One region of the Rhizobium mulingense genome, then DNA from elsewhere that is predicted to be linked to it. Evidence: riboswitches for the same ligand, from Rfam matches in the RefSeq annotation. Region 1 holds a riboswitch; the other holds the start of a gene.
The links. A riboswitch is a leader RNA that binds a small molecule or an ion and turns the genes downstream of it on or off. The one in region 1 is predicted to bind S-adenosylmethionine.
Positions count from the first base shown of each region.

Region 2: it holds a riboswitch for S-adenosylmethionine, as region 1 does, so the genes downstream of both, PYR71_RS02580 (O-succinylhomoserine sulfhydrylase) here and metA (homoserine O-acetyltransferase MetA) in region 1, are expected to answer to the same signal.

Region 1 is NZ_JARFVE010000005.1:193,001-207,431, reverse strand. Features, by position in the region: gene PYR71_RS13630 (CarD family transcriptional regulator) at 1-82, shown strand, start outside; gene PYR71_RS13625 (RNA polymerase factor sigma-32) at 455-1,318, shown strand; gene PYR71_RS13620 (M48 family metalloprotease) at 1,423-2,967, opposite strand; gene PYR71_RS13615 (MDR family MFS transporter) at 3,355-4,893, opposite strand; gene PYR71_RS13610 (MarR family winged helix-turn-helix transcriptional regulator) at 5,009-5,533, shown strand; gene PYR71_RS13605 (thiamine diphosphokinase) at 5,589-6,245, shown strand; gene PYR71_RS13600 (ABC-F family ATP-binding cassette domain-containing protein) at 6,249-8,069, shown strand; gene PYR71_RS13595 (ABC transporter ATP-binding protein/permease) at 8,080-9,984, opposite strand; SAM riboswitch at 10,141-10,218, shown strand; gene metA (homoserine O-acetyltransferase MetA) at 10,268-11,191, shown strand; gene PYR71_RS13585 (aldose epimerase family protein) at 11,305-12,327, shown strand; gene PYR71_RS13580 (GntR family transcriptional regulator) at 12,462-13,235, shown strand; gene PYR71_RS13575 (SIS domain-containing protein) at 13,232-14,263, shown strand; gene nagA (N-acetylglucosamine-6-phosphate deacetylase) at 14,263-14,431, shown strand, end outside.
Region 2 is NZ_JARFVE010000002.1:494,489-508,919, forward strand. Features, by position in the region: gene PYR71_RS02555 (methyl-accepting chemotaxis protein) at 1-1,825, shown strand, start outside; partial or broken gene PYR71_RS02560 (VOC family protein) at 2,184-2,566, opposite strand; gene PYR71_RS02565 (hypothetical protein) at 2,926-3,207, shown strand; tRNA gene PYR71_RS02570 (tRNA-Gly) at 3,231-3,304, opposite strand; gene PYR71_RS02575 (2'-deoxycytidine 5'-triphosphate deaminase) at 3,363-4,457, opposite strand; SAM riboswitch at 4,530-4,608, shown strand; gene PYR71_RS02580 (O-succinylhomoserine sulfhydrylase) at 4,653-5,837, shown strand; gene apaG (Co2+/Mg2+ efflux protein ApaG) at 6,060-6,452, shown strand; gene PYR71_RS02590 (hypothetical protein) at 6,923-7,435, opposite strand; gene PYR71_RS02595 (Hsp33 family molecular chaperone) at 7,551-8,543, opposite strand; gene argF (ornithine carbamoyltransferase) at 8,632-9,546, opposite strand; gene PYR71_RS02605 (aspartate aminotransferase family protein) at 9,584-10,783, opposite strand; gene PYR71_RS02610 (GcrA family cell cycle regulator) at 11,208-11,741, shown strand; gene phoB (phosphate regulon transcriptional regulator PhoB) at 12,220-12,903, opposite strand; gene phoU (phosphate signaling complex protein PhoU) at 13,035-13,748, opposite strand; gene pstB (phosphate ABC transporter ATP-binding protein PstB) at 13,793-14,431, opposite strand, start outside.

The DNA of each region.
Region 1 (14,431 bases):
CCTCGTCGAGACCAATCTCAACAAGGGTCCGAAGCGCGGCAAGGCCATCGAAGAAGACGACTCGCAGGACGAAGCCGCATAACGCGACTTTCTTTTTCCTAAAAAAACCCGGCCATCGAGCCGGGTTTTTTTATTGGAACTTTTTCGCGACTGCCGCGTTTATCACACGTAATTGCGGACTGCTCGTCGGGCGATGCTCGTCGGGCGAACTGCTATTCCGTCATGTTCGATGAGGAGCGGATCATGCCTTTTCAATATTGCCCATCCGGCAACGGGAAGAAACAGGTCCGCCCAGCCGTCTCAGCGGCACATGATGAGAATTAGGGCTTCTCCCTGAAAAGTCCAGGGGTGAGGCCTTTTGCATTCAGAACCCCATTCAGTCCGGACAGCGATGTTCCGGAACGTGAGTTTTATTGTTCATTTTGAGGGCGAAGGCCTGTTTCGGGAGATCGAAATGAAGAACATGTCTGCAGATCGGCGCATGATCAAAATCGCGATGGCCGCCCCCTATCTCGCCCGTCAGGAAGAGCACGATCTCGCCACACGCTGGAAAGATCACGACGATCGCGGTGCGCGCAACCAAATCGCCATGGCGCATATGCGCCTGGTGATCTCCATGGCCGGCAAGTTCCGCAATTTCGGCCTGCCGATGAGCGACCTCGTGCAGGAGGGCTATGTCGGACTGCTGGAAGCGGCCGCGCGTTTCGAACCGGAACGTGATGTGCGCTTTTCGACCTATGCCAGCTGGTGGATCAGGGCGTCGATCCAGGACTATATCCTGCGCAACTGGTCGATCGTGCGCGGCGGCACGAGTTCGGCGCAGAAGGCGCTGTTCTTCAATCTGCGTCGCCTGCGCGCCAAGCTCGCCAAGGGCGACACGCAACTGACGCTGCAATCGATTCATCAGGAAATCGCCGCCGCCCTCGGCGTCAGCCTTGCCGACGTTCAGACCATGGATGCCAGACTTTCCGGCAACGACGCTTCGCTGCAGGCGCCCTCGGTCTCCGGCGATGCCGAGAGTGCGGAGAAGATGGATTTTCTCGTCAGCGACGATCCGTTGCCGGACGAACAGGTTTCCAACATGATCGACGGCGAGCGCCGCCGCGTCTGGCTCGCCTCGGCGCTGAAACATCTCAACGAACGCGAGATGAAGATCATCAGCGCCCGGCGACTTGCCGAAGATGGCGCCACGCTCGAAGAACTCGGCGCCGATCTCGGCATTTCCAAAGAGCGTGTGCGGCAGATCGAAAGCCGGGCGATGGAAAAGCTTCGCAGTGCGCTGGTCAGCGCCGACCCGCATATGGCGGCCTACGCGTAGCCCGAGAGTGCTTACAGCATCCTTTGCGCGTTTGAAAAGACGCGCGCCGTAAACCTCGTTCCCCTCCAGCAGCACAGACTGGCCCGGCGCAAGCCGGGCTTTTTTTACTCGGCAATGATCTTGACGCGATCGCCGGGTGAAACGGCCGCGCCCATGGGCAGGGCGTTGATGAGTTTGAAGAGATCGAGCTTGCGGTCGGTGCCCATCATCCGGGCGGCAAGCGTCGAGATGTTCTCGCCCGGCCGCACCGTGACGACACGGATGCGCATCGGCTTCAGCGAGGCCGCTTCCGCCGGCGTCATGCGCCGGAAACTCGCCCGCAGAACATTGGCCGTCGGCTCCAGGGCCTCGCTGCCTTTCGGCACCGCGGTGAGGAAACGGAAGATCTGCGCATTGTTGCGGATCACGGTGACATCGAAATCCCAGCGATCGGCGCTGGCGCGTGCGGTGGCAGCTTCCATGCCATTGACGGTGATCTGCTGGATGGTCGACGGATCGAGACCGGTCACCCAGCCGCTGGAGATATAGTTGGTAAGGCTCTGGTTCTGGTTGTCGGCGACGCCATCGAAACGGACGGCGATGTCGCTCGGGCCGGTGGCCATCACCGCCTCGACCTTGTTATCGATGTGAAAGTCCGGCGGCACGTCGAAGCGGATGCCGAGACCGCCGTGCAGGAAGGTCTGACCGCGCACATAGCCTTCTTCCGGGCTGTCGCCGTAGAGCAGGCCGTCTATGCCGTCGAGATAATAATCGCGGCCCTTGTCGCCGACCGAACCTTCCTGGCCGAAGGCCCGCGCATGGGTGCGGGCAAGCTCGATGCGCTGGGCGGAATTCGGGTGGCTCGACAGGAAGTCGAGGCTCTGGTCGGCTTCCGGATCGACCGACATGAAGCGGCTGTAGGCCGCCATGGAATCGAGGAAGCGGGCGGCCGCATAGGGATCGTAACCGGCTTCGCCAAGCATGCGCACGCCGATGACATCGGCCTGCAGCTCCTGCTGGCGGGAGAAGGCGGCCAGCCGCAGCTTGCCGCGGGCCAACGCCTGTTTGCCGGCGATATCGCTGGAAAGGACCTCGGCGACGACGCGGCTGGCGATGACCTCCGCCTCTTCGCGCTTCTGCCGCTCGATGCCGTGGTTCGCCGTCACATGGCCCATCTCATGCGACAGCACGGCGGCGACCTCCGAGGCGTCATTGGCAAGGGCGAGCAGGCCGCGCGTAACGTAGAGATAACCGCCCGGCAGCGCGAAGGCGTTGATAGCCGGCGAGTTCAAGATGGTGATGCGGTAGGACTGGCTCGGATTTTCCGACACCGCCGTGAGCGCGCCGGCGATGCGGGCGACGAGACGCTCGGTCTTGGCATCCTTATATTCGCCGCCGTAGCTTGCCACGATGCGCGGATGTTCGCGTGCGCCCATCGCTGCACGCGGGTCGTTTTTCTGCACCTCGTCAACGATCTGCGGATTGGAAGACGGCGAGATGCTCGGCTGATAGGATTGTTCTATCAGCGATTGACACCCGTTCAGCGCCATTGCGATGGCTGACAGCAACATCAGGTGACGCGCGAAACGGCGCGGCGCGGAGATGGCATCACTGGAAAGCGCGGGTGATTTCCACGTCGTCAAGCTGTCCAGTCTGGTTCTCCGCATCATCTCGCTGCTTTGCCGGTTTGCCGCAAATCGGGACCGGCCTTGGCAAGGGGAACTCAACAGGTGTGCACCCCTGATCTCGCGCTGCACAATAGGCCGATACAAGTCATTGCTGTAGCTGATTTACGCATCGGTTGCATAGCGAGACTCTGTTTAATTGTTGCGCCGTTGCATTTTGGCAATGCCTCAGCCTTGAGGTCTCCCTTCGCTCGGATGAAATTATGGCGAAAGTTCCGTCACGCGGCGCAGATTTGTCGGCGCCACGGAAAAAGAACGGAGTGATTGAGGCAATCGCCGCAGAAACAGAAACAGCGCACGAAAACAACAACTCCTGATCGTGATTCTCAGGACGGGACGCCTGATGTGAAGCGTTCCGATTTTGCCATCGAGCTATTCCGCCGCTTCCGCCCTTGCCGGTTGCAGTTGCTTCGTCTCACCGGCGCGCGGCAGCTGCACGGGCTTCACCATCACAGCGGCGGCAAGGCCGATCAGGGCAATGGCGCAGGAGGTCACGAACAGCGGCGAGAAGGCGGCGGCATAGAGATCCGCGACGGCCTGGCGGCTGGCTTCGGGAAGCGCGGCCATCATCTTCGGCGTCAGCTGTTCGATATCGGCAACCCCGGCAATGGGAATGCCGGCCTTGCCGAGACCAGAGGCGATGATGGCGCCGTAGATGGAAATGGCGATCGAAGCGCCGCCCATGCGCGAGAGCGTCACCGAGCCGGTCGCGGCGCCGACGTCGCGGGCCGGCGCGGCATTCTGCACGCCGATAACGGGAACCTGCTGGGCAAGGCCGATCCCGATTCCGTGCAGCAGCATAATCGCCCCGATGAAGACGATTGGCGTTCCGGCCTGGATCTGCGACATCAGCGCGAAGGCGACGGCGCTACAGGTGAAACTGGCGATGGCGAAGGGTTTGTAGCGCCCCGTTCTGGAAATGATGCGGCCTGCCGATAGCGATCCGCACACGAGACCGCCCGTGAGAAGGATGAACAGAAGGCCGGCGGCGGATGGCGAAAGACCCGTCGTCGTCTGCAGGAAGAGAGCGAAGTAATTGACCATGCCGATGGCAATGGCGCCGCCCATGATCGAGATGATCAGCAGCAGGCTGAAGGTCGAATTGCGGAAGAGCTGCAGCGGCAGGATCGGCTCCAATGCGCGGCGTTCGACGAAAACCCAGGCGACGGCGCAAACGATGCCGAAGGCGACGACGCCAATGCTCTCAGGCGAGATCAATGCGCCGAACAGTTCGCTGCTATCGGTGGCGAGCACGATGCTCGTCGTCGTCAGCGCAAGCAGCAGCGCACCGGCATAGTCGATCTTGGGGCGGCGATGCGGTTTGCGGTAAGGTAGCATGAAGGCGAGGCCGGTCAGCGCGATGAAGCCGATCGGCACGTTGACGAGGAAGATCGAGCGCCAGCCGAAGAGGTCACTCATCGTACCGCCGAGCACTGGCCCGATCGCGCCCGACGCCATCAGCACCAGGCTGGAATAGCTCTGATAGCGCGCCCGCTCGCGTGGCTCGAACAGATCGGCGTTGACGGCAAAGATCGATACCATGATGCCGCCGCCGCCGAGGCCTTGTAGCACGCGGGCGGCTATTAGCGTATCCATCGAGACGGCGAGGCCGCAGACCGCAGAGCCGCCGGTGAAGATTGCGATCGCCGTCATCATCACGTATTTGCGGCCGAAGAGATCGCCGAGCTTGCCGTAAAGCGGCATGACGGCGCTGAGAGCCAGAAGATAGGCCGATCCGATCCAGCCGAAACGTTCGAGATGGCCGAATTCGCCGACGATCGTCGGCAGCGCCGTGGAAACTATCTGATTATCCAGCGTCGCCATGAACATGGCGGTCATCAGGAAGAAGAAGAGGATAAGCCGGCGACGAGGGTCCGTCACCAGCGGCGCAGGCGCGAGTTGCATGTCCATGAATGCGTCGTTCCGATTGGTCGGCTTTTTATGTGCTGTTAGCATATAGTTGTCAATAGCACATTATTGACGTCGGCATATTCAGTTTCCGCTTGCGCTCTGTTATGGTGTCGTCATGAATGAAACTCTAACCAGCATCCTGTCCAACAGCCCGGCCGAGCCGGACGACAACGTGCCCCTCATCGGCCGGAGCATGGCGCGCATGCGGCTGCTGACAGGGCGGCGGCTGATCGGCCGGTTGGCTATCCAAAGCGCCGCACCGGGCCTCGAGCTTTCGCATCTCGATGTGCTCGATGCCGTGCGCAGGGCGCAGCCTGCCGGCGAGGTCACGGTCGGCCTGATCGCGGAGATGCTGCGCATCGATCCCTCACGGGCAAGCAGGGTGGTCGCCGACATGGTCGGACGCAACGTGCTGCGCCGCGAGGCATCGCAAGCCGATGCGCGGCGGATCGTCGTCGTCATGACGGCGGCGGGTGAGGCCCTGCTTGCAGAGATCCGCGCGCAGAAATTCGCAATCATCTCTCAGATCGTCTCCGATTGGCCTGAAGAGGATGTCGAAAGTTTCGCGACGCTGTTCGATCGTTTTATCGGCGGTTACGAGGCGATCTTCCTGTCGCGTGACAAGGATACGCCGGGTTGAGGTGATCCCCGATCCTTCGGCCCTTCCCCTCGACCCCCCGTTTGCGCTAAGGGCAATGCCCATGAGCCAATCCACCTTCACCATTCTGCTCGGCGGCGAACTCAGCCTGACGGAGCGCCTGCGCCGTGCGATCGGCGGCAGCCGCTTCATCGCAGCCGATGGCGGCATGCGGCATGCGGCGGCACTCGGCGTGACGCCGGAGCTCTGGGTCGGCGATTTCGATTCGACTCCGGCCGATCTCGACGGGGCGTTTCCCAATGTGCCGAGACAGCCCTACCCGGCGGCAAAAGCAGCAACGGACGGCGAAATCGCCGTATCGGAAGCGATCGCCCGCGGTGCGCGGCGGCTGATCCTCGCAGGCGCGCTCGGCGGCGAACGCTCCGACCATGCGCTCCAGCATCTGTTGTCGGCCGTGAGCCTGGCGGAAGAGGGTTTCGATGTGCTGCTGACCTCGGGCAAGGAGGAGGCGGTGCCGTTGATTGCCGGCATGATCGAACTCGATCTCCCCGCAGGCAGCCTGTTTTCAGTGCCCGGATTCAGCCCGCTGACCGGCCTTTCGATTGAGAATGCGCGTTATCCGCTCACGGATTACGATCTGCCTTTCGGCTCGTCGCGCACCATTTCCAACGTGGCGAAAGGCAAGGTTCGTTTTTCGCTCGGCAGCGGCCGGGCGATCGTGCTTGCCCGACCTTACGATCTTTCCGGAGTCTGATTTTTGGCCCCTCCCATTCTGAAACTCGACGACATCTTTTTGAGCTTCGGCGGCGCGCCGCTTCTGGCGGGTGCTTCGCTGCAGATCGAACCCGGCGACAAGATCTGTCTCGTCGGCCGCAACGGCTCGGGAAAATCGACGCTGCTTAAGATTGCCGCGGGCCTGGTGGAGGCGCAGTCGGGGGAGGTCTTCCGCCATCCCTCTTCGACGGTGCGTTATCTCGAACAGTCGCCGGATTTTGCCGGCTTCAGCACGGTGCAGGCTTATGCGGAAGCCGGGCTCGGGCCGGGTGACGACCCTTATCGCGTCACCTATCTGCTGTCGCATCTCGGGCTGACCGGCGAAGAAAATCCGAGCAATCTTTCCGGCGGTGAATCACGGCGTGCCGCCCTAGCGCGGGTGCTGGCGCCGGAACCTGACATTCTCCTGCTCGACGAGCCGACCAACCATCTCGATCTGCCGACGATCGAATGGCTGGAAGGCGAGTTGCAGAAGAGCCGCAGCGCCCTGGTGCTGATCTCGCACGACCGGCGTTTCCTGGAAAAGGTTTCGACCGCGACCGTCTGGCTCGACCGCGGCACCTCGCGCCGGCTCGACAGGGGGTTTGCGCATTTCGAAGCGTGGCGTGACCAGGTTCTGGAGGCCGAGGAGTTGGAGCAGCACAAGCTCGGCAAAGCGATCGAGCGCGAGGAGCACTGGCTGCGCTACGGCGTCACGGCGCGGCGCAAGCGCAATATGCGCCGGCTCGGCGAGTTGCAGACGATGCGTTCGCAGTATCGCGGCCATAAGGGACCGCAGGGCACGGTGCAGGCGACTCTTTCAGACGCGCAGGAATCCGGCAAGCTGGTGATCGAGGCCGACAAGATCACCAAGAGTTTCGGCGAGCGCGCCATCGTCACGCCCTTCTCCATCCGCGTGCATCGCGGCGATTGCATTGGCTTGGTCGGCCCGAACGGCGCCGGCAAGACGACATTGTTGAAAATGCTGACCGGGCAGCTTTCTCCGGATAGCGGCACGATAAAGCTCGGCACCAATCTGGAGGTCGCGACGCTCGACCAGAAGCGCGAGGATCTCGATCCCGAGGATACGCTTGCAAACTACCTGACGGACGGGCGCGGCGAAAACCTGATCGTCAACGGCGAGCAGCGGCATGTCACTGGTTACATGAAGGAGTTCCTGTTTCAGCCGGAACAGGCGCGGACGCCGATCAGGAGCCTCTCCGGCGGCGAGCGCGCCCGACTGATGCTGGCCCGCATTCTTTCGCGCCCGGCGAATCTTCTGATCCTCGACGAGCCGACCAACGATCTCGATATCGAAACACTCGACCTCTTGCAGGAAATGGTCGCCGGCTTTCCCGGCACCGTCATTCTCGTCAGCCACGACCGCGATTTCCTCGACCGCACCGTGACCTCGACGATCGCCCCTGCAGTGCCGGATGCGCCTGATGGCCGCTGGATCGAATATGCCGGCGGCTATTCGGATATGCTTGCCCAGCGAAAGGGCGCGCTCGAGGAGCGCAAAAGGGCTGAGAAGGCGGCGGAGAGGCCGAAAACCCAGGAGACGGCAGCTGCCGCGGGAAGCGCAAGGGGCAAGCTCTCCTTCAAGCAGAAATTCGCGCTGGAAAACCTGCCGAAGGAGATGGCCAAAGCCGAAGCCGAGATCGCCAAGCGCGAACAGGTGATGGCAGATCCCAATCTCTTCACGCGTGATCCGGCAGCCTTTAACCGGCTTGCAGCCGAGATGGAGAAACTGCGCGCCGGTCTGACCGCCATGGAAGAGGAGTGGCTGGAGCTCGAAATGCTGCGGGAAGAGCTGGAGGGCTGAGTTTCACAACTCAGCCGCTCGCTTTATCCATGTAACCAGTGGTCCGGCGAGGGCGACCCAAGGCGCTGGGAGCGGGGACGGCAGCGGCGCCCGCACTGGCGCTGGCGCCCGTCTGAGCGACCTGCGGCTGCGGAACTTCGGATTTTGAAGGCAGCGCCTGCAGATGCAGGACGCGCGGCTGCAGCGCCTCGAGGTAGGCTTCGGAGCGGCCGATGTAGATCATGCCGGTTTCGGGCATGGCGGTCAGCAGCTTTGCCATCGTTGCCTGCCACTCCGGCTCCATGCCTTCCAGCACTTCGTCGAAGACGATCCAGCGCGGGCGTACGAGCAGCAGGCGGGCGAAGCCGATCGCCTTCTGTTCGTCGCTGTCGAGCAGCTTGTCCCAGCGGGCGCGGGTATCGAGCCTTGTGATCAGCGAATGCAGGCCGGCCTTGTCGAGGGCGGCCTCGACGGCGGCCTTCTCGTAAGCATTGGGGCTTTCGGGGAAAGCCAGCGCCTCGCGTAGCGTGCCGCCCGGCACATAGGCGACCTGCGGCACGAACAGGATATCGTCGACCGGCGGCAGACCCATCGTACCGCTGCCGCATGGCCAGAGGCCGGCCATGGCCTGAAACAGCAGCTTGCGGTTGACGCTGTGATCGCCGTTGATCATGACTTTCTCGCCGGCCTTGATCACGACATCGGTTTCGCGCAGCCGGAAACCGCCGCATTCGTCGATGTCTTCGCCGATCTTGGCGTTGATCACCACATCCTTCAGCGTCAGTGTGTCGGGTGCGGTGTTTTCGTAAGCGATGCTGTCCTTCAGGTCGTAGTCCGCGTCCATGTCGAGCAGCGCCTGGCGGAAATCGGTGACGCGCATCAGCGTGGCGCGCCATTCGGCGATGGGACCGAAATTGGCGACATACCACCGCAGCGCGGTATTGACCTGGTTGAAGGCACCGACCGACATCATCAGCTGGCCGAGGGTCAGGCCGCCGGAGAAATAGGCAGGTGCGGCAACGATGATCGGAATGACGATCACCAGCCAGCCGTAGCCGGCCGATACCCAGGTGAGGTTGGTATTGGCCATGGCGAGGCGCTTGACGACCCGCAGCACCGAGCTGATGTCGGTGTTGATGCGCCGGCGCTCGTTCTCCTCGCCGCGGGCGACGGTGATCGCCGGCATGTTTTCATTGGCATGCATCAGCGTGAAGCGAAGCTCGGCCTCTTTCGAGAAGCGGTCGGCATTGAGCTTCACCAGTTTGCGGCCGACGACCTGGCTCAGCACCGAGGCGGAGGCGGCGTAAAAGATTGCGGCCCAGACCATGTAGCCCGGAATGGAGAAGCTGTGGCCGCTGATATGGAAGATGAAGCCACTGGAAAGTTGCCAGAGCACGCCGATGAAGCTGACCAGAAGAATGGTCGATTGGAGCAGGCCGAGAACAAGCCCCGTCGTGCTTTCGGCGAGATTGCGGGAATCCTCGTGCAGCCGCTGATCCGGATTGACGCCGATCAGGCCGCTGGAGGCGAGCCGCAGCGCCCGCTTGCGCTTCAGCCACTGGTCGACGAGATCGCGCGACAGGCCCTCGCGCATATAGAGCGCGGTCATCTGGTTCAGCCAGGCCTGCAGCACGTTGAGGAGCAGCAGCGTGCCGGCGATCATCGCGAAGATTTCGAGCTGGTGGAAAAATTCGCCGAGGTCGCGGCGCTCCAGCGAGTCGTAGAACGGGGCATTCCACTCATTGAGGATGACCTGGCCGTAGGACGTCGCCAGGATGACGAGGATCAGCACGGTCGCCAGAAACAGCACCTTGCCACGCACTTCAGAATTCCAGAATGCGGAGAACATCACCCCGAGGCGATATGCCAGGCTGAAATCATAACCTACTCCATCCTGCCTCCGAATACCCGGCCTCCCCTTGGTCTTATCTGCCATCACGCTTTTCCAACACCGCCCCATACTGTCATTATTAACATGGTGGCGTCACCGGTCTATCAACAGATTCTATCAGTCATTAAACTGTGATGAGGCTTGCCTGAGTCGCCGCTGCATGCATTCGGCAGTTGATTCGTCGCGCAACTGGGACTAATTAAGGCATTCCGTGGTGATTTGGCCGGCCGGCTTGCAGCCACGTTAAAAAATTCGCTAAAGGGCCGCGTGCGGACCGGTAGCGATTTTTTGTCGCCGCCGGTTTTTTATTTTTGATCGAGTGACCGCAATGCCCATCAAGATCCCCGATACGCTGCCCGCTTTCGAAACCCTCGTCCAGGAGGGTGTACGGGTAATGACCGAGACAATGGCGATCCGACAGGATATCCGCCCGTTGCAGATCGGGCTGCTCAATCTCATGCCGAACAAGATCAAGACCGAATTGCAGATGGCCCGCCTGGTCGGCGCCTCGCCGCTGCAGGTGGAGCTGTCGCTCATTCGCATCGGCGGGCACAAGGCGAAGAACACCTCCGAAGATCACCTGCTTGCCTTCTACCAGACCTGGGAAGAGGTAAAGCAGCGCAAATTCGACGGCTTCATCATCACCGGCGCACCGATCGAACTCCTGCCCTATGAAGACGTCACCTATTGGAAAGAGATGCAGGAGATTCTCGACTGGACCGAAACCAACGTCCATTCGACGATGAACGTCTGCTGGGGCGCGATGGCGGCGATCTATCATTTCCACGGCGTTCCGAAATACGAGCTGAAGGAGAAGGCCTTCGGCGTCTACCGCCACCGGAACCTGAAGCCTTCCTCGATCTATCTCAACGGCTTTTCCGATAATTTCGAGGTGCCGGTGTCGCGCTGGACGGAGGTCCGGCGCGCTGATATCGAGAAATCCGAAAGCCTGGAAATTCTGATGGAATCGAGCGAGATGGGCGTCTGCCTCGTGCATGAGAAAAGGGGCCGGCGGCTCTACATGTTCAATCATGTCGAATATGATTCCACTTCGCTCTCGGACGAGTATTTCCGTGATGTCGACGCCGGCGTGCCGATCAAGATGCCGCACAATTACTTCCCGCATAACGATCCGGCGCTTGCGCCGCAGAACCGCTGGCGCAGCCACGCACATCTCCTGTTCGGCAACTGGATCAACGAAATTTACCAGACGACGCCTTATGATGTCGAAGAGATCGGCATGGATCTCTGAGCGGATGAGCGGATGCCGCGGCATTCTTTCTGATCCGACAGGTTGCGGATTGAAGCAAATGCGGGCAGGTTCCGATCCTGAACCCCAAGGATAAAACGGAACGGATGTCGATCATGTCGGAGAAGTTGGAGCGGGAAGTTTTCGGGCAGACGAAGGCGGGCGAAACCGTCTATCGTATCGTCATCAAGGGCGGCGGGTTGACGGCCAAGATCATCAGCTGGGGCGCGGTCATCCAGGATCTGCGCCTTGAGGGACATGATGCGCCGCTCTCGCTCGGCTTTGAGGATTTCGACAGCTATCCGCTCTATTCCGCCTATTTCGGCGCGACGCCAGGCCGCTGCGCCAATCGCATCGGCGGCGGTAAATTCACGCTCGACGGCAAGGACCATCAGCTCGAGCCGAACGAAAACGGCGTCACGCATCTGCATGGCGGCAGCGACAATATCGCCAAACGCAACTGGACGATCGTCGAACATGCCGTCGACCGCGTGGTGCTGAAGATCGTCGATCCGGATGGCCGCGCCGGCTATCCCGGCAATTGCACCATCCAGGCAACCTTCTGGGTGCACGGCAACGGCGAACTGTCGGTGACCTACGAATCGACCAGCGATCAGCCGACGCTCGCCAATGTCTGCCAGCACGCCTATTTCAATCTCGACGGCCGCGAGGATGCGCTCGGCCACGACATCATGATCGCCGCCGACCACTATCTGCCGACCGACGAGAGGCAGGTGCCGACCGGCGAGATTCGTTCCGTCGCCGGCACGGAATTCGATCTGCGCGAAATGACGCCGATGAAGCGTTTCGTCGGCAGCGAGCAGGTGCTTTACGACCATAATTTCTGCCTGTCAGCCGAACGCACCGCCAAGCGCAGCGTCGCGCTCGCCCGCAGCCTTTATTCCGGTGTGTCGCTTGAGGTGCGTAGCACCGAGCCGGGCGTGCAGTTCTATGCCGGTTTCAAGCTGAATACCGGGGCGCCCGGCCTCGGTGGGCGCAAATACGGACCCTTCGCAGGCTTCTGCCTGGAAACGCAGGTCTGGCCGGATGCCATCAATCACCAAGGTTTCCCGAATGCGGTGCTGCGCCCCGGCGAAGTGCTGCGTCAGGAGACGGATTATATTTTTACCAAGAGCTGAGCGTCGGCCGGACGAACACGTGTCAAATTTGAGCGCTATGAAACCCTCTCCGGACACGCACCGGGGAGGGTTTTTTCTATCGGCATCCGATTGCGTCTTGCCGATTGGTTCTAAATAGGTTCTATTGCCACCCCATGGATAGAACCAGTCTGATAGCGGAACTGAATAGCCGCGGTCTGCGTGACGCGGGCCTGACCGGGCCGCTCTACAAGCGGCTGGCGCTGGCCCTGACCGGCCTTGTGCAGGAAGGCCTGCTGAAGCCTGGCACAGCGCTTCCGGGCGAGCGCGACCTTGCCGAGGCCTTGAAGCTCGGCCGCGTCACCGTGCGCACCGCCTATCGCGATCTGATGGCGTCGGGCGTACTGGAATCGCGGCACGGAAGCGGTACTTTCGTATCGAGCAGAGTGGAGCGCATGGAACAGTCGCTCTGGCGGCTTTCCTCCTTCTCAGCCGACATGCGCTCGCGCGGGCGGCTGCCGGCCGCACGGATCTTGTCGCGGTCGGTCAACAGGCCGTCACCGGAGGAATCCTTCCTGCTCGGCCTCGGTGGCGACGAGCCGGTTCTGCGGCTCGACCGCTTGCGTCTTGCCGACGGCCTGCCGCTGGCGATCGAGCGCGCGGTGGTGCCGATCAAGTTCCTGGGCGACGATGCCGGCGGCGAAGGATCGCTTTACGATGCGCTGGCGGCCAACGGCCACAGGCCGGTGCGGGCGCTGCAGCGGCTGACCGCGGTCACGCTCGACCCGTCCTCGGCCGCCATCCTGAACGTCAAATCAGGCGCGCCGGCGCTTCTGATCGAGCGCGTCTCGCGCCTGGAAGACCAGCGCGTCGTTGAATACACCCGCTCGCACTATCGCGGCGATGCCTATGATTTCGTTGCCGAATTGAGAATCGGAGATGACCTATGAGTGAGAACCAGTCGCTGATGCTGCAGGAAGCCGGCCAGTCGCCGGAGGTGGTAGCCACACTTCTCGAAAAGGAAAAGCCGGTCTTTGCCGAGATCGCCCGGCTGTTTTCGTCCGCCCGCCCGAGCGTCGTGACGACGGCGGCGCGCGGTTCCTCGGATCACGCCGCCACCTTCTTCAAATATCTTTTCGAGATCACCTGCGGCGTTCCGGTTGCGTCCGTCGGTCCGTCGATCGCTTCCGTTTACGGCGCCGCGCTCCATCTGAAGGGCGGCGTGCATTTCACCGTCTCGCAATCGGGTGCAAGCCCCGATATCGTGGCGCTGCAGGAGGCGGCCAAGAAAGGCGGGGCGACGACGATCGCCGTCGTCAACGTCACCGACAGCCCGCTGGCGAAACAGGCTGATATCGTTCTCGGCCTGAATGCCGGCGCCGAAAGGAGCGTTGCGGCAACGAAGTCCTTCATCGCTTCCGTTGCCGCTCTTGCCGGCGTCACGGCTGCGATCGGCGGCGCGTTCGACCTGCAGACAGCGCTCGCCAAGCTGCCGGAGGCGCTTTCGGCAACCGCCGGGATCGATACGGCGGCAGCCGAAGAGGTGCTCTTCCATGCGACCTCGCTCTATACGGGCGGCCGTGGCCCGGCTTTCGCGATCGCGCTTGAAGCGGCATTGAAGGCCAAGGAAACCGCCGGCCTGCATGCAGAAGCTTTCTCGCTGGCGGAACTGATGCACGGTCCGATGCGCCTTGTGCAGCCGGGTTTCCCGATCGTCGCCTTTGCGCCCGACGACGCGGCCTTCGCCAATAACAGCCAGGCGCTGGAGCGCCTGCAGAAGCTCGGCGCCACCACTGTCGGTTTCTCCACGCAGCCGCTTTCCGGCATCAATCTGCGCGTGCCGACAACGGGCAACGGCCTCGTCGATCCGCTGGTGTCGCTGCTCGTCTATTACCGGCTGATCGAGTCGGTGACGCGCCGCAAGGGCTTCGATCCGGACAAGCCGGCAAACCTGCTCAAGGTGACGGAGACGGTCTGATGGCCCGCAAGATCTTCATCGGCGCCCGTATTTTCGACGGCGAGCGCTTTCATGACGACAAGGCGCTCATCGTCGCCGACGGCCGGGTCGAAGCGATCGTTGCGACAAACGACCTGCCGGACGGCGAGACGGTGACGCTTGCCGGCGGCGTGCTTTCGGCCGGCTTCA
Region 2 (14,431 bases), on a different contig from region 1:
GGTGGCCTCGGTGCTGCAGGTCAGCCTACTGGCCGAGATGAAGCCCGATACGCCGGCCTTCCAGACGGCGCTCGCCACACCGAGCAAGCTGCCGCAGGCCCGTGACCGGATGAAGGCGGCGCTGGCGCTGATGCCCGGCCGCAAACAGGCTATCGACGAGATCCAGGCGGGCATCGATGAAATCGAAGCCCTGGCCGGCAAGATCACCGAACAGAGCAAAGCCAGGGACAGCGCCGGCGCGCAGGCAAATGTCGCCCTGATCAACGCCAAGCTCGATGCGCTGGCACCGAAGATGATTGCCAACGATGATGCGATAATGGCGCTGCTCAACGACGGCGGCGACGCGCTCTCGGCTTCCGTCAACGGCCGGATCACCTTCTGTCTCGTCCTGATCGGCATTGCCGTTCTCGCCGCGATCGGCGTCGGCATTATTGTGGCGCAGTCCGGCATTTCAAGCCCGATGACGCAGCTGCGACTGCGCATGAAGCGGCTTGCCGAGGGCGATACCGACAGCGAGATCGGCGGTCTCGATCGCAGCGACGAAGTGGGCCAGATGGCGCAAGCCGTATCGATCTTCCGCGACAACGCCATCGAGCGCCGTCAGATCGAGGCTCGCGCGGAGGCAGAGCGCAGCGTCAGCGACGGCGAGCGCCGCGAACGCGAGGCGCAGAAGGCGCGCGAAGCGTCCGAACTCGACCGCGCCGTCACAGCTCTCGGCGACGGCCTGCGCCGCCTTGCCGCCGGCGATCTCGCCTCGCATATCGACGAGCCCTTCGTCGCCCACCTCGACGCGCTGCGCCAGGATTTCAACCATTCGGTCGAGAAGCTCAACGACACCCTGCAGGCGGTCGGTGCCAATGCGCGGGCAATCGGCGCCGGCGCCAACGAGATCCGGTCTTCCGCCGACGAGCTTTCCCGGCGGACGGAACAGCAGTCGGCCTCGGTCGAAGAAACCGCAGCGGCACTGGAAGAGATCACCACGACGGTGCGCGACGCCGCAAAGCGCGCCGAGGAGGCGAGCCAGCTCGTCACCCGCACCCGGCTCGGCGCCGAAAAATCCGGCGAGATCGTCCGCAAGGCCGTCTCCGCCATGCAGCAGATCGAACAGTCCTCGGTCGAGATCGGCAACATCATCGGCGTCATCGATGACATCGCCTTCCAGACCAATCTGCTGGCTTTGAATGCCGGCGTCGAGGCAGCCCGCGCCGGCGAAGCCGGCAAGGGCTTTGCCGTCGTGGCGCAGGAGGTGCGCGAGCTCGCCCAGCGTTCGGCCAGAGCGGCCAAGGAAATCAAGGACCTGATCACCAATTCCGGCACGCATGTGCAGACCGGTGTGTCGCTGGTCGGCGAGACCGGCAAGGCGCTCGATGCGATCGTCACCGAAGTGCAGGAAATCAACCAGCACGTCCACGCTATTGCCGAAGCCTCGCGCGAGCAGTCGATCGGGTTGCAGGAGATCAACACCGCCGTCAACACCATGGATCAGGGCACGCAGCAGAATGCGGCGATGGTCGAGCAGTCGACCGCCGCCAGCCACAGCCTCGCCACGGAGGCGACAGCGCTCAACAATCTGCTCGGCCAGTTCCGGCTGACCGGCACCGGCAGCTTCGCCGCCGCCGCCCCGATCGCCTCCACCCGGCCGCCGGCCGCGGCCCCGCGCGCGCCCGCGCGCCCGGTGGCCAAGGCCCCGCCAATCCGCGTCGCCCGGGAGGGCACCGCCCGCCCGACCACCTCACCGGCCCGCGCCCTCGGCCAGACCCTCGCCAACGCCTTCGGCGGCGGCAGCGCGCCGAAAAGCCAGGATGGTGATTGGACGGAGTTCTGAAGCGCGGCTGTCCGGTTCGCGCCCTGTGATTTGCCCCTCATCCTCGAGGAGGACTTGCTTGCGAGCGGTGGGCGAGGAACTGAGAGGCAGCCACAAGTCTCTTCTCCCCTCGGGGAGAAGGTGCCGGCGGCGGATGAGGGGGCTACCCAGACTTCCCTCTCGTAAAGGTCTATCCCACCACGCCGACCGCAGCGCCCTGTACAAAGACCGGCTTCGCCGGCTCCCTCATCCGCCCTGCGGGCACCAGCCTGGGCGAGCCACGGGTCTCGCCCGTCCATCGGACCCCCGCTGGGGAGAAGAGGGAATCGAGAGGCTGCGGCTGTTCCCCCGTGCCGCCTTTACCGGGTTCCTGTCTACTCTAATCCGGCCGCCAGCCCACCTCGACGAGGATATTCCCCGGCGCCGTGCAGTAGAACAGCCAGCCGCCGCGCATGGCGGCTGGCGGACCGGAGAGCGCCGCGCCGGCGGCAGCAAGTCCGGCATGGACAGTATCGACATCAGCCCTTTCAGGCAGGATGAAGCCGATATGATAGGTTTGGCGGCCTATCTCCACCTGGTCGGCGGTGCCGAATTTGGCGATGGCGTAGCTCAAGACGATTTCGAGGCCGGAATCGTCCTCCAGGATCACAAGGCGCCGTTGTTGCCGCGCATATCCTTCAGCGTCAGGCCGAAATGGCGGATGAAGAAATCCGCCGTCTCAGCAATATCGGGTACGTGAAAATCGAGATGGTTCAGGCGCATGACAGTCTCCGTTCAAAAAAATCCCGGGACTACCGTTTGCCGTCTCCGCACGCCGCCGGGATCCCGCATTTCCATGCGGATCACGTCGCGGGTTCTCGCGCCCTGGGGCACGGAGCAGAGCTTCGTCAGAGCGCTTGGCGCTCCGGCGGGAGGGATCGGTCTTACCTCAACCGATCCTGCCTTTTTCGACAATGCCGATCTAGCAGACGGCGCCGGTTTCGACAATGAAGACGCTGATACGATGACGGCGCTCCAGGCGATGCTTCGCGATGGCGTGAAGGCGGAGATAGCGTTTCATCTGGCAAGCACGATGCAATCAGGAGTAAGATCGCCGCTTCGGCGCATCGGAAGGGATGGACATGAAACCCGCACTCCTCGGCCTCATCGGCACCCTCGTTCTTGCCGGGTGCAATAGCGTTTCCTACCATGGCGGCCCCGGCCTCGAGCCGATCCCGGGCAGCATCACCTATAACGGCCAGCCGCGCAGCAAGCTCACCAAATCACCACCCGGCTCCAGCTTCCCGCATGATTTCATCGACCAGTATGGCCGGCAGGTGGAAGAAACCTACATTATCCAGCCCGACCGAAGCCTGATCATCGCCCACCGGCGATACAAGCCGATCCGGTTTTTCGGGGATTAGTTGGGCGTCGCCGGAAGGATAAGTGGAGCGGGTGAAGGGAATCGAACCCTCGTATTCAGCTTGGGAAGCTGCTGCTCTACCATTGAGCTACACCCGCGATGCGCTGAGATTTCCAACAGATGGGGGCCGCTGTCAAGTCGGCTGAGCGCCGCCCGTCAGATGCGGAAGTGTTTCGAGAGTTTCAGGCCCTGTGCCTGGTAGTTGGAGCCGAGGCCGGAGCCGTAGAGGCTGGCGGGTTTTTCCTGCATGTGCTCGTAGACCAGGCGGCCGACGATCTGACCGTCTTCGAGGATGAAGGGCACTTCGTGGCTGCGCACTTCGAGCACGGCGCGGCTGCCGCGCCCGCCGGCCGGCGCATGGCCGAAGCCCGGATCGAAGAAGCCTGCATAGTGGACGCGGAATTCGCCGACCAGCGGATCGAAGGGGGTCATCTCGGCGGCATAATCCGGCGGCACATGCACGGCTTCACGCGAGACGAGAATATAGAACTCGTCGGGATCGAGGATCAGCTCATTGCGGCCGCGGCTATAGAGCGGCTCCCAGAAATCGAAGATGTCGTGCTGATCCTTCTCGTCGACATCGACGACGGCGGTGTGGTGCTTGCCGCGATAGCCGATCAGGCCGTCCTTATCGCCGCTGAGATCGATCGACAGCGCGATGCCGCCGCCCGAGACGTTCGGCTGCTTGCTGGCGACGAGCGTCTCGCTTTCATGCAGCTTCAAGAGTTCCGGCTCGCCGAGCAAGGACTGGCCGACGCGGAAGCGGATCTGCGACAGGCGCGAGCCGCGGCGGACGACGATCGGGAAGGTGCGCGGGCTGATTTCGAGATAGAGCGGGCCGGAATAACCTGGTGGGATCTTGTCAAATTCCTGGGCGTAATCGGTGATGACGCGGGTGAAAATATCGAGCCTGCCGGTCGAGCTTTTCGGATTGGCCGAGGCCGACATCTCGGCCGGCAGCGCCAAGCTTTCCATCAACGGCACGATGTAGACGCAGCCGGTTTCGAGCACCGCGCCTTGAGACAGGTCGATCACGTGCAGGCTGAGGCGATCGAGCTTGTCGGCCACCAGATGCGAGGGACCGGGCATGAAGGAGGCGCGCACGCGAAAGGCCTTGGACCCCAAGCGCAGGTCCAGGCTTGCCGGCTGGATCTGATCGCGGTCCAGCTCCCGCTCGGAGTTCAGACGCCCCGTTTCAAACAGCGCTGCGATCGCGCGGTCCGCCAGAATTCCAGTTTCGCGAGCCATCATGCCCCATCCATCTTTTGCGCCGACAAAACCAAATACGGGGAATTGACGCAAGCAGCTAACAGCAGTATTGCAGAATTATCCCGTGGTGATTTGGCCGGTCGGCTTGCAGCCACGTTAAACAAGTGGCTAAAAAGACCGGGTTATGAAACCGGTCTGCTTTTGCGGCCGGTTTTTTTGTTATGTGAAGGTGATGGCATGAGCAAGACCTGGCGCCCGGCAACCCAACTCGTCCATGGCGGCACGCTGCGTTCGCAATATGGCGAAACGTCCGAGGCAATCTATCTCACGCAGGGCTTTGTCTACGACACGTCGGAGGCGGCCGAAGCCCGCTTCAAGGGCGAGACCGATGGCTATATCTACGCCCGCTACGGCAGCCCGACCAACGACATGTTCGAAAAGCGCATGTGCATGCTCGAAGGCGCGGAAGACGCTCGCGCCACCGCGTCCGGCATGGCGGCCGTCAGCGCCGCGATCCTCTGCCAGGTCAAGGCCGGCGACCATATCGTTGCCGCGCGCGCCCTCTTCGGCTCCTGCCGCTGGGTCGTGGAAACGCTGGCGCCGAAATACGGCATCGAATGCACGCTGGTCGACGGCCGCGACCTCAGGAACTGGGAAAAGGCGATCCGGCCGAATACCAAGGTGTTCTTCCTGGAAAGCCCGACCAACCCGACGCTCGAGGTCGTGGATATCGCCGGTGTGTCAGAACTCGCCAACCAAGTCGGCGCCAAGGTCGTCGTCGACAACGTCTTCGCCACGCCGCTCTTCCAGAAGCCGTTGGAACTCGGCGCCCATATCGTCGTCTATTCCGCCACCAAGCATATCGACGGCCAAGGCCGCTGCCTCGGCGGCGTCGTGCTGGCCGACAAGGCATGGATCGACGAGAACCTGCACGACTATTTTCGTCATACCGGCCCGGCCATGTCGCCGTTCAATGCCTGGACGCTGCTGAAGGGTATCGAGACGCTGCCGCTGCGCGTGCGCCAGCAGACTGAGAATGCGGCGAAGATCGCCGATTTCCTGGCGGAGCAAGGCAAGGTCGCCAAGGTGATCTATCCCGGCCGCAAGGATCACCCGCAGGCCGACATCATCGCCAGGCAGATGACCGGCGGCTCGACGCTTGTGGCCTTCGAGCTGAAGGGCGGCAAGGAGGCGGCCTTCGCGCTGCAGAACGCGCTCGATATCATCAAGATCTCCAACAATCTCGGCGACAGCAAGAGCCTGATCACCCATCCGGCGACGACGACCCACAAGAACCTGACCGAAGAAGCCCGCGCCGAACTCGGCATCTCGCCGGGCACGGTTCGCCTTTCGGCCGGCATCGAGGATACCGACGACCTGATCGAGGACTTCGCAAAGGCGCTTGCCAAGGTTTCGGCCTGATCGACTGGAATAGCGGCCGGACTTCATCTGGAGCCGGCCGCCGATCCGCTGGAACAAGTTCACCCGCGTCGGCGTTGCGAAGTAAAATTAACGCTGTCAATTAGGCTTAACGATCGAAAACCGTTCGATCATGACCATTTGACCGCTGATCAACGTTCCGTTTCTTGACGGAAAGGGCCTCTTATAAGATACGGGTAACATATCTTGACTATGGTGCAAGGCATGTATCGCGCCCTCACAAGAGATATCGAAGTCGTCGTCGAACCATTCTATCTGGAGGAGCAATCCGATCCGGAAGACGATCGCTACGTCTGGGGTTACCGGATCGTCATCAGCAACAATTCCGGCGTTGCCGTTCGTCTGGTCAATCGCTACTGGAACATCACCGACCAGAACGGCCAGGTGGACGAGGTGACCGGCCCCGGCGTCGTCGGTGAACAGCCGCGGCTCAGCCCCGGCGACACCTACGAATATTCGTCCGGCTGCCCGCTCGACACTCCCTCGGGGCTGATGTTTGGCCATTACCAGATGGAAACGGACGAAGGCGAGTTGTTCGACGTCGACATCCCCGCCTTCTCGCTGGATTCGCCGGGGCTGTTGCGCGTACTCAACTGAGCGCGCAGGTTCGCGGTCGCTTCGTCAGTGCGAACACGAACGCTGTGCTTGCCGCATGGGTCCTCGGGTCAAGCCCGAGGACGACGGAGGGTGGGGACAACGACCGGCAAGAGGCGAGAGGTCGGGAGCAAATTCATCAAAAGTGTGCAGCGAATTTGATTGGAAGTGTTTGCTTACGTGCTTCTCACGCAAGACCGCGCGCATTTGCTGGAATTCCCAGCGATCCCGCCTCTTGCCGCTCGTTTCCCCTACTCTCCGTCGTCCTCGGGCTTGACCCGAGGACCCATACGGCAAGCACTGCTCGTGGATGCGGCCGGTGCAGCATTCCAGTCAGTACCAACATGGACGCCCGCAGTCGTGGATCCTCGGGCTTGCCCAGTCATCAATCTACTAGTCTAAAGGTCAAAAGGATCCGAGGCCTGGCTACCTGGCTTTGCTTGGAAAGGATCCTTAGGTTGCGACGGCGCTGGCTATTTTGCGACCGCATCGTTGACCGCCTGTTGGCAGGGGAGCAACTCATCCGCTGCCCTCTCGGAGTCTTTCAGACCGAGGGCAGCAATCTGCTTTCCTCTAAAGCTGGCGCGGAAACTCAGTTTGCCAGAGAACTCCTCAATCAATCCGGTATCGTCGGAATCGATCCATAATGATTTGAGGCCATCGAGATCCAGACCTCTCGCATCAGCCGTCCATTGAGACTGGTCCAACGACAGTTCGATGTGATAATGCTTGCCTTTCTCCAGGGATTTCCAGTTTGGATTTCCGAGCAGAATGTACAGAGGTTTGTCCTTTTTTCGGAAATTGAAGCCGAGACGAAAAATGGTGTCGTCATCAAAGGAAGTCAGAACAAAACAGCCATTGTCTAAAGTCGGGTCGACAGCCACGATCCAGCCCCCGACCTCTTTCCATTGGATTGCCTTATCATCAGCCAAGCCAATTCGTGGCATCGCCGCCACGAGTGCGAGTACGAGATAAAAAAAGCGCATGAAGTCCCCACCCCGAACCAGTTGGAGAATAGGTGCACTGACTACGCAAAGTCGAGTCACCGTGCTGCATCATCGCTAATCTTTTGTTGTTCGCTGTGCGTGTCCTCAACCGAGCCTATTCCGCCGGCTGAAGCTCGGCCGCTTCGAAGCGGTAGGTGGTCGAGCAGAATTCGCAGGTGACGGCGATTTCGCCGTTTTCCTGGCTTTCCTCGATCTCCTCGGCCGAAAAGCCCTTCAGCACGCCCTTGATCTTGTCGCGCGAACAGCTGCAGCGATCGAAGACGGCGCGCGGTTCGTAGACGCGCACGCCGCGCTCGTGGAACAGCCGGAACAAGAGCCGCTCGGTGCCGACAAGCGGGTCGGTCAACTCGTCGGCATCGATGGTCTCGACCAGCGAGCGGGCTTCGACCCAGGCATCGTCCTCGCCATGCGGGCGGTCGCCGTCATCGCCGTCGCCGCCGTGGAGATCGGGCTGGCGCATGCGCTCCGGCGCTTCCGGCAGAAACTGGGCGACGAGGCCGCCGGCCCGCCAGCGATGGCGCGGCTTACCGGCATCGTCGCGATCGAAGAGTTCGGCCGCGGCCAGGCGCACGCGCGTCGGGATCTGTTCCGACTGGCGGAAATAGACGCCCGCGATTTCCTCGAGCGAGGTGCCGTCGAGCGCGACAATGCCCTGATAGGGCTGGGCGAACTTGCCCTGATCGATGGTGAAGGCGAGCACGCCCTTGCCGAGCAATTGCTCCGGCTCGGTTTCGCCGGCTTCAACCGCCTTGGCAAGCAGCGCCTGATCGAAACGGGCATAGGCGCGGACATTTTCCGGCGTCGAGAAATCGGCGACGAGAAGATCGACTGGGCCATCGCCCTTGGTCTGCACGGTGAACTTGCCGTCGAATTTCAGCGAGGTGCCGAGCAGCACGGTCAGCACGACGACTTCGGCAAGAAGCCGGGCGACGGGCGCGGGATAATGGTGGCGCTCGAGGATCGCATCGAGCATCGGGCCGAGCTGGACGGCGCGGCCGCGCACATCCAGACCCTCCACCTGAAAGGGGACGACATGGTCATCGCCGGCGAAATCGAACTGGCCGAGGGCGGCTGCAGCTTCTGCCATGGCTTTCACTCCTAGTTTCAAGCGATGAGCAAGGGTGCCCTTCGCTCGCGCGGCCGCGCGTTGTTCGCGCGCGGCGTCCGATTATGGTTCAGATCGCGCCCAGGCACCAAGCAAGAATCGACTTCTGCGCGTGAAGACGGTTTTCCGCTTCATCGAAGACCACGGATTGCGGGCCGTCGATCACCTCATCCGTCACTTCCTCGCCGCGATGGGCAGGCAGGCAATGCATGAACAATGCATCGCTGCCGGCCTTGGCCATCAAGGCCGCATTGACCTGATAAGGCTGAAAGACGTTGTGACCCCGGGCCCGATGTTCCTGATTCATGGAGACCCAGGTATCGGTCACCACGCAATCGACGCCTTCGACCGCACGGTCGGCATCATGGCAGAGCATGATTTCGGCGCCCTCATTGCGGGCCCAGTTCAGATAGTGATCCTTGGGCTCCGAACCAAGGGGTACGGCCATGTTCATGCGGTAGCCGAAACGCGCGGCCCCCTCGACCAGCGAATGCAGCACATTGTTGCCGTCGCCGGTCCAGGCGATGGTCTTGCCCTTGATCGGGCCGCGATGCTCTTCGAAGGTCATGATGTCGGCCATGATCTGGCAGGGATGGGTATCATCCGTCAGCGCGTTGATCACGGGCACCGTCGCATGCTCGGCAAGCTCCAGCAGGCGCGAGTGCTCGGTGGTGCGGATCATGATCGCATCGACATAACGCGACAGCACCTTGGCGGTGTCGCCGATCGTCTCGGCTCGGCCGAGCTGCATTTCGGTGCCTGACAAAAACAGCGTTTCGCCGCCGAGCTGGCGCATGCCGACGTCGAAGGAGACGCGGGTGCGCGTCGACGGCTTCTCGAAGATCATCGCCAGCATCTTGCCGGCGAGCGGCTTGTCGCCCTGGCCGGCCTTGAAGGCCTGCTTACGGGAAAGCGCATCGTTCATGATGGTTCTGAGGTCGGCCGATGTGACGGCCGAAAGATCGAGGAAATGTTTAGGAGCCATGTTCTTACCTGTCGTGCGCCCGAGGGCGGCAATCCCTTCAAGCCGTCTTCTTGACCTTGGAGGCGCGGATGCTCTCGGCGGCGCGTTCGAGGCGGGCGAGACCCTCGCGGGCTTCCTCGGCGGTGACGACGAGCGGCGGAAGAAGGCGGATGACGTTGTCGCCGGCCGGCACGCCGAGCAGATGCGCGGCGCGGATCGCCTGCAGCAGTTCGGCCGAGGGGACGGCCGCCTTGACGCCGAGCAGCAGGCCTTCGCCTCGGATATCCTCGATCACATCGGGATAACGGTCCTTCAGCGAGGCCAGCCCCTGACGGAAGACCAGCGCGACGTCGCGCACATGTTCAAGGAAGCCGTCGGCGAGAATGACATCGAGCACGGCGCTGCCGACGGCCATGGCCAGCGGATTGCCGCCATAGGTCGAACCATGGGTGCCGACCTTCATGCCGGAAGCGGCCTCAGCGGTCGCAAGGCAGGCGCCGAGCGGGAAGCCGCCGCCGATGCCCTTGGCGACAGCCATGATATCGGGCGTGATGCCGGACCATTCATGGGCGAAGAGCTTGCCGGTGCGGCCGACGCCGGTCTGGACCTCGTCGAGGATCAGCAGCAGGCCGTTTTCGTCGCAGATCCGGCGAAGCGCCTTCATGAATTCGCTGGTGGCGGGGCGCACGCCGCCCTCGCCCTGCACCGGCTCGATCAGGATTGCCGCCGTCGCATCGGTAATGGCGGCGCGCACAGCCTCGATGTCGCCGAACGGCACCTGATCGAAACCCGGAGCCTTGGGGCCGAAACCTTCGAGATATTTCTCCTGACCGCCGGCGGCGATCGTCGCAAGCGTGCGCCCATGGAAGGCGCCTTCGAAGGTGATGATATGGAAGCGCTCGGGATGGCCCTTGGAAAACTGATAGCGGCGCGCCGTCTTGATCGCGCATTCAAGCGCCTCGGCACCGGAATTGGTGAAGAACACCTTGTCGGCGAAAGTGGCGTCCGTCAGCCGTTTGGCCAGCCGCTCCTGGCCGGGGATCTCATAGATGTTGGAGAGGTGCCAGACCTTGTCGGCCTGCTCCTTCAGCGCCGCGACCACATGCGGATTGCCGTGGCCGACGGAGGTGACGGCGACGCCGGCGCCGAAATCGAGATAACGCTCGCCGCCTTCGGTGATCAGCCACACGCCCTCGCCTCGCTCGAACCGCAGCGGGGCACGAGAATAGGTGTCATAAAGCGGCGCGGCTTCGGCCATGGCGCGGGTCTCCCGATCAGCGTTGTCAAGTACGGACTCCGGCTAAGAAAACCAGGCCCGAAAAATCAAAAATGCCGCCTTTCGGCGGCGATCGGTACTATTTCCTTTTCGCGCTGCAATGTCAACAAAACTGCGGCCTTAGCGGATGCAGCAAGCTTGCACAGCGGCATTTTCAGCCTTCAACAGGCATTATTGCAGAAATGACACGCAGGGGCAGCAAGTTGGGGAAAACTACGAATTCGATTCATCCGGATTCCCGCGACTCTTGTCACGGAGTCAGCCTCACACTAGGTTAAAGTTCAATTACTAGACTGCATGCGGCGGAACTAGTCACCAAAATTGATCAAGCGTTTCTTGTTTCGGAGGCTTCCGGGACAACGGTGAGGGATTCTGCCATCACCAACGCAAAAGGTGGAGACAGGGCATGAACTGGACAGACGAGCGGGTCGAGAAACTCAAGAAGCTGTGGTCCGAAGGGCTCAGCGCCAGCCAGATCGCGGCGCAGCTCGGCGGTGTCAGCCGAAACGCCGTTATCGGCAAGGTACACCGGCTGAGCCTGCCGGGCCGCGCCAAGGCCGGCGGCACGGCGACGGCGGCGCGCACGCCGAAGCGCCAGACATCGGCGCCGCGCGCGCCGAACTACGCCTCCCGAATTACCACCCGCACCGTTACCCGCCAGCAGGGCGCAACGATGCTGAAGGAAGAGATCGAGATCGAAACGATCGAGGAAATGGAATATGTTCCGAAGGGCAATGTGGTTGTGCCGATCTCGCGCCGCCTCGGCCTGACGGAACTGACCGAACGCACCTGCAAATGGCCGGTCGGCGATCCGCTGAAGGAGGATTTCCACTTCTGCGGCTGCGAATCCCCCGACAATTCGCCTTATTGCAGCTATCATCAGAAGCTCGCCTATCAGCCGGTCAATGAACGGCGCCGGGCGGCAGCGCGGGTCAGCTGAGCGAGCGGACCAGTCATGGAAATGCGAAACGGGCCCGCGCGGCCCGTTTTTTTGTGGAGCGACGGAGCTGTGGCGTTAGGTGCTGATACGGCAAAGAGCGCAAACCCGTCCAGATCTTAGATCAATTCCAGGAAACGCCTGAAGCGGTTTTTTCAAGGACTCCATTAGAGGACTCTTGTTTCCATGAAAGGCTGAATCGCTCTAGCTTAGTTGCTCCAGACGTCTCGCTTCTTGCCGGTCGTCCTCCCCAAACTCCGTCATCCCAGGGCTTGCTCCTGGGATCCACAACCAAGCACGCGGCTTCAATTGTTTGTCTGCAGTTGGATGCCATGGCCGCGCGGTTCCAGCAGCATGGATCAGGGTCAAGCCCTGGGATGACGGAGGAGAAGTGGTGCCGAACACGCATAGGCTGCGCTGGCGCATTGCGAGTGGAAAGGCTGCACCGGTGGGAACGCCGACCACACACACTTCCTGCGCCTCACGCTTCCATCGAATAGCCGGCGCCGCGCACGGTGCGGATGACGTCCTGCATGTTGGAGAAATTCAGCGCCTTCCGCAGGCGGCCGACATGGACGTCGACGGTGCGTTCGTCGACATAGATATCGTGGCCCCAGACGCCGTCGAGCAATTGCGAGCGGGAGAAGACGCGGCCCGGCGACGACATCAGGAATTCCAGCAGGCGAAATTCGGTCGGACCGAGGCGGACCTCGCGGCTCTTACGATGGACGCGGTGGGTTTCGCGGTCGAGCTCGATATCGCCGCATTTCAGCACCGAGGACAGCACCTCGGGGCGGGCGCGGCGCAGCATCGCCTTGACGCGGGCGACGAGCTCGGGGGTTGAGAACGGTTTGACGACGTAATCGTCGGCGCCGGTGGAAAGCCCGCGGACACGCTCGCTCTCCTCGCCGCGCGCCGTCAGCATGATGATCGGCAGACGCTCGGTTTCCGGCCGCATGCGCAGGCGCCGGCAAAGTTCGATGCCGGAGACGCCGGGCAGCATCCAGTCGAGGATGAGCAGGTCGGGCGTGCGCTCCTGAAGCCTGATTTCGGCCTCGTCGCCGCGCAGGATGGTATCGACCTCGAAGCCTTCCGCTTCGAGATTATAGCGAAGGAGCACGCTGAGGGCCTCTTCGTCTTCAACAACTGCAACTCTCGGGATCATGCGTGTTCGTCTCCTCGCGCATGATCCTTAAATCCGGAGTGATTTAAGCCAGGATCCCGCGCAAAATCAGAAATTGGCTGCGACCTCTTTGCGCGCCCCGAACGGGCACGCACGCAATGGGCTCGACACGGTTATTCCGTGGCGGCACCGACGGTGTTGGCACTGTCATCCTTCGGACGATCGCCTTCCGGCTGGGCTCCCGTCGCCATGTAGTAGATCGTTTCGGCAATATTGGTGGCATGGTCGCCGATGCGCTCGATGTTCTTGGCGCAGAACAGAAGATGCGTGCAGCTCGTGATGTTGCGCGGATCCTCCATCATATAGGTCAGGAGCTCGCGGAACAGCGACGTGTACATCGCGTCGATCTCGTTGTCGCGCTCGCGGATGGCGGTCGCCTTGTCGGCGGCGCGCGTCGTATAGACGTCGAGCACTTCCTTGAGCTGGACGAGCGCCAGCTCGGACAGGTGCTCGAGGCCGCGGGCGAGCTTGCGCGGAACGCCGGTGCTCTGCACGGCGATGACGCGCTTGGCGGTGTTCTTGCCGAGGTCGCCGACACGTTCGAGATCGGCGGCGATGCGGATCGAACCCATGATTTCGCGCAGGTCCGCGGCCATCGGCTGACGGCGGGCGATGGTGACGATCGCCTTGTCACCGATTTCGCGTTCGGTGTGATCGAGGATCACATCGTCAGAGATGACCTTCTGCGCCAGCGCCGTGTCGCCGTTGACCAGGGCGCGAACGGATTCGGCGACCATCTGCTCGGCCAGGCCGCCCATTTCGGAAATTCGCCTGGAGAGGAACTTCAGATCATCATCATAGGCAGAATAAATATGTGTCGATGCCATGGGGCTTTGTCCTCGAATAACGGGAAGGCTTCGGATTGCCGCAATCAGCCGAAGCGACCCATGATGTAGTCCTGGGTGCGCGGATCGTCCGGGTTGGTGAACATCTTGTCGGTATCGTTCTCCTCGACGAGGTTGCCGAGGTGGAACATGGCGGTGCGCTGCGACACGCGCGCGGCCTGCTGCATGGAGTGGGTGACGATGACGATCGTGTAGTTTTCGCGCAGCTCATGAATCAGTTCCTCGACCTTGGCGGTGGCGATCGGGTCGAGCGCAGAGCAGGGTTCGTCCATCAGGATGACCTCGGGGCTGACGGCGACGGCGCGGGCAATGCACAGGCGCTGCTGCTGACCGCCGGAGAGGCCGGTGCCGGATTCATGCAAGCGGTCCTTGACCTCGTTCCAGAGGCCGGCGCGCTGCAGGCTGCTCTCGACAATCTGGTCAAGGTCGGCCTTCGACTTGGCCAGGCCATGGATGCGCGGGCCATAGGAGACGTTTTCATAGATCGTCTTCGGAAACGGGTTCGGCTTCTGGAAGACCATGCCGACGCGGGCGCGAAGCTCGACGACGTCGATGTCGGGATCATAGATATCGTCGCCGTCGAGGGTGATCTTGCCGGCGACGCGGCAGCCGTCGATCGTGTCGTTCATGCGGTTGAGGCTTCGCAGGAAGGTCGACTTGCCGCA